2 regions of the Enterovirga sp. CN4-39 genome follow, and region 2 is predicted to be linked to the other one. Evidence: riboswitches for the same ligand, from Rfam matches in the RefSeq annotation. Region 2 holds a riboswitch; the other holds the start of a gene.
The links. A riboswitch is a leader RNA that binds a small molecule or an ion and turns the genes downstream of it on or off. The one in region 2 is predicted to bind thiamine pyrophosphate.
Positions count from the first base shown of each region.

Region 1: it holds a riboswitch for thiamine pyrophosphate, as region 2 does, so the genes downstream of both, ACO2SS_RS14155 (FAD-dependent oxidoreductase) here and thiC (phosphomethylpyrimidine synthase ThiC) in region 2, are expected to answer to the same signal.

Region 1 covers NZ_JBMSEF010000007.1:236,903-239,096, forward strand. The annotation lists gene ACO2SS_RS14145 (thiazole synthase) at 1-153, opposite strand, end outside; gene thiS (sulfur carrier protein ThiS) at 164-361, opposite strand; gene ACO2SS_RS14155 (FAD-dependent oxidoreductase) at 352-1,344, opposite strand; TPP riboswitch at 1,379-1,481, opposite strand; gene ACO2SS_RS14160 (hypothetical protein) at 1,525-1,722, opposite strand; gene ACO2SS_RS14165 (transglutaminase family protein) at 1,868-2,194, shown strand, end outside.
Region 2 covers NZ_JBMSEF010000012.1:103,470-105,663, forward strand. The annotation lists gene thiC (phosphomethylpyrimidine synthase ThiC) at 1-929, opposite strand, end outside; TPP riboswitch at 1,008-1,116, opposite strand; gene ACO2SS_RS19145 (hypothetical protein) at 1,156-1,401, opposite strand; gene ACO2SS_RS19150 (polyhydroxyalkanoate synthesis regulator DNA-binding domain-containing protein) at 1,420-1,788, opposite strand; gene ACO2SS_RS19155 (hypothetical protein) at 1,916-2,194, opposite strand, start outside.

The DNA.
Region 1 (2,194 bases), on a different contig from region 2:
CCCCGCCCGGCCACCGGCGGATTCGCGCCGAAGCGAGACCGTCACGATCTCCGCGCCGGATGCCTTGAGGGCCTCTTCCATGATCGCCGGGGACGGGTAGAGGGCCGTCCCGATGAGAAGGCGCGATCGCACCTCCTGGCCGTAAAGCTGCACGTCCTGTCTCCTATCCGCCCTGCCGCGGGGTGAGGATCTCGACGCTGTCGCCCTCGGCGAGCGGCGTCTCGGTCCAGTTCGCGCGCCGGATCACCTCCTGGTTCACGGCCACCGCGAAGAAGCTGCCCTCGTAGCCGAGCGCCTCGAGGAGCGCCGCGACGTTTGCGGCTTCCACCTCATGGCGCTCGCCATTCACCGTCACGACCACCGCATCACCTCGTTGTCCCTCGCGCCGTGCGTCACGTAGTTGGCGACCAGCTCGCCGAGCGCTGGCGCGATCAGGAAGCCGTGCCGATAGAGCCCGTTCACGCTGATCCGGCGCCCGGACACCTCGATCCGGGGCGCATGGTCGGGCAGGGCAGGGCGGAGCGCCGTGCCGAGCTCGACGATCCGCGCCTCCCCGAATGCCGGGTGGAGCGTGTAGGCGGCCGTCATCAGCTCGAGCGCCGAGCGGAGCGTCACGCCCGAGGCATCCTCCGTCTCGACCGTGCTCGCCCCGATGAGGAAGCGCTTGTCCTCGCGCGGGATCACGTAGATCGGCCAGCGCGGATGCATCAGCCGCACCGGCCGCGAGAGCTCGATCTCGGCCGTTTCGATGAGAACCGTCTCGCCCTTCACGCCGCGAAGATCCGGCATGCTGTCGCGCGCGCCGAGCCCGCGGCAATCGATGACGGTGCCGTCGAGGGCGTCCGGCGCGATCGCCGCCCCGAAACGGATCTCGGCCCCGAGGCCGCGCAGCTTCTCGTGCAGCGCCGGGAGCGCCCTGCGCGGCTCCACATGACCTTCCCCGGCGTAGAAAAGCCCCTCCCGGAAGCGGCCCGCGAGCGCGGGCTCGATCTCGCCGACCCGCCCGCCGGTCACCCGCTCGTGGCCGGAGGTCTGGCGCGCGAGGCGCTCCAGGTCGGCGCGGTCGCGTGGATGGGAGACGACGAGCGAGCCGTTGAGCGGGGTCGTGGGAAGGTGGGCGCGCCACAGGTCGATCGAGCGGTGCCCGAGCCTGATGACCACGGGCTCGGCGCCGTCGCCCTCGCAATCGGGCGCCAGCATCCCGCCCGCCCAATGGCTCGTCGCGCCCGCCAGCGTCCCTTCCTGGCGCTCGTAGACGGTCACGGCATGTCCCGCCTCGGCGAGGAGGAGCGCCGCCCAGGTCCCGGCCACGCCCGCGCCGATCACGCTCACGCGCTCGGTCATAGGCCGGGCCTCGGGCTCAGCGCGTGGGAATGTGATCTGTTCGGCACTCCGTCCCTCCGCCGATGCGAGTCGGATCAGGTTCAAAGGGTTCGGCCCTGCGCCGTCTCAGCCCCGCCGGGGCACCCCTCGGATGGCCGTAATGTGCTCCCTGCCGCGCCGCTTCACAAGTGCGTCACGGATCTACGACCCGTGCTGGGCGCCAAGCCGTTCGAGAAGCTCCGCGAGATCGACATCGCCGACCGTGTTGCCGCACGTGAAGGCCATGCCCGGCCTGACGGAAACGGGCCCGTCGGCGGTCTCGACCGTCACCGGCTCGCGGCAGACCCAGCGGCCGTCCGCCTGCTTTTCGAAACGGGTGAGAATCTCGTAGCTGTCCATCGTCGTTCGTTGCGCGTCCTTCCTTGTGCGCGATGAACGCGGGAACCCGCTCCTCCGTTGCCTGCCGCCGCAAGGCTCAACCCGGGCCTGAGACCTGCGCCGCGGCGCGGATCTTGCCTCGTCCGGCAGGTCGAAGCTTAAGGCCATGCCGACCTATCGCATCCGCCACGTCACGACCTATCGCTACGCCGCGCCCGTCTCCTTCGGCGAGCATCGCCTCATGCTGCGGCCCCGCGAGAGCCACGACCAGCAGACGCGCTCGGCCCGCATCGATATCGTCCCGCCTCCGGCCGCGACCGTCTGGTCGGAGGATCCCTCGGGCAATCTCGTCGGGCGGGCGAGCTTCGCCGGCCGCGACGCCGAGCTGCGCGTCGCGGCGGAACTCGAGGTCGAGCAGGCGGTGATCGACCTCGATGCGCTTCGGCTTCAGCGTCACTCGCTCACCTGCCCCTTCTCCTACGGGGCCGAGGAG
Region 2 (2,194 bases):
TCGGCCTGCTCGATCAGGGTGTCCTTGAAGACCTCCCAGTCGAGCTTGAGCGGATCGCCGTCGACCTTCTCCAGCGCCTGGTAGATCGGCACGGTGCCGATCGGCACGGGCGAGTTGCGCAGGATCCAGCCGCGGATGTTGTGGATGTTGCGGCCGGTGGAGAGGTCCATGACGGTGTCGGCGCCCCAGCGGGTCGCCCAGACCATCTTCTCCACCTCCTCGGCGACGCCGGACGTGACGGCCGAGTTGCCGATATTGGCGTTGATCTTGACCAGGAAGTTGCGGCCGATGGCCATCGGCTCGACTTCCGGGTGGTTGATGTTGGCCGGGATGATGGCGCGGCCGCGCGCCACTTCCGAGCGGACGAATTCGGGCGTGACGAAATCCGGGATGGCGGCGCCAAAACTTTCGCCGTCCGCGATGGTCTCGGCCGCACCCGCGAGCGCCGCCTCGCGGGCGAGGTTTTCGCGGTGCGCGACATAGATCATCTCGTCCGTGACGATGCCGGCCTTCGCGAATTCGTATTGCGTGACCATCTGGCCGGCTTTTCCGCGCAGGATGGTTCGCTCCGCCGGGCATTCGGGCACGAGCTTGTCGGCCGAGACGTTGCCGTTGTCCTCCGGCTTCACCTGACGGCCCGGCACGGCCTCGAAGCCGCGCGCATCGATCCAGGCGCGGCGCGTCTGCTTCAACCCGGCCGCGAGGTCGATGCCGGCATCCGTCTCCGTATAGGGGCCGGAGGGATCATAGACGCGGACGGCCGGCTCGTTCGGATCGGTGAGCTGGATCTCGCGGAAGGGCACGCGGATGTCCGGCCGGTCCTTCGGCGACGCATAGACCTTGCGCGAGCCCTGGATCGGGCCGGTCGTCACCGTCTCGGGCGTGCCGACCGGCAGTTTTGCGCTCTTCGGATCGATGTGAACCGTCATAAGTCTCGCTCCCGCGGGCACCGTGGTGCCGCCGTTGTGGGATGCTGCGAGAGATGGAGGGCGCTTGGGGGGAACTCTGACGCGCGCCGGTTCCAGTCCCTTCGCCGGCATGACCCGGATCAGGTTCAAGGGTCACGGCGCAACCAGCCGTATCTCAGCCCCTTGCGGGACCCCCCTCGGAACGGCCGCGAGTGTCCTCGCGGCCGGGGCGCTTGTCAAATGGCGGTCACGCGAGGTGGCCGCGCAGCGTGGCGCTCTGCAGGCAGCCCCGGACCCGGAGCGCGTGCTCCCGGACGGCGAGCGCCAGTTCGAGCCGTTGCGCCTCGTCGGCGCGGCCGATCCAGCGCAGCTTGCGGATCTGCTTGGTGAGGTCGCGTCGCACGATCTCGGCGGGCTCGACCTCGGGGCGGGCATGGCCCTGGGCCTCGGCGGGCATGGCGCCGAGCAATCGGGTGCGGGCTGAGTTGGGCATGGTCGCGCGCTCGCCGGATCAGGCGTTGCCCGCGCCGCTTCGCGGCGGCGCCTCCCCGCGCTGTTCGGAAAGGAGCCGCAGCGTCGTGTGGAGGTAGTCGGGCACGTAGGCCCCCAGCGTGTCGCCCCGCAGCCGGATCAGCTTCAGCATGAAATCGGCCGTCAGGAGGTTCTCCTGCGTGCGGCTCTCCTGGGCGAGGAGGATCTGCGCGAGGGTCGCGTGGGTGATGTCCTCCTGGGTCCGGGTGTCGACCACCACGAAGTCCCGGCCCGCGCGGGCCATCTCGGCCAGGTCCTCCAGGTTCACGTAGGCTCCCGCCTGTATGCTGTAGAGCCGCCTGTTCGCGTGCTTCTTGATGAGATCGGGCGTGTTTGCGCGTGCGTTCATCCGGCAGGTCTCGATTCCGGCACAACTCTCCCGTCGCCGCGACACGGCGCGGCCGGGCGGAAAGGCAATGCGATGGTCTGGCTGCTTGGAAGGCCGGTCCGCTGGGCGCGCCCGGCCCGGTATGGGATCACTGGGTCAGCACGACCCGGGTGAGTTCGCGAAGGTAGGGCTCGCGTCTCGCGCGATGCAGCTCGCGCAGCCGGTTCAGTACGTGCTTTTTCGTGGTGGAGCCCGACCCGCTGCGGCCGATGCGCTCGCATTCGCAGGCATGGGCAAAATCAAGCTCGATCAGGTCGGTCATCAGGCCGTCGAAACTGACCTGTCTGAGTTCTATCCTCTTCCCCGCTCCTTCCCCTGTTCCGACTGCATTCAACGCCTTTGCTTTTGTCTCGACCACCAGGCTGCC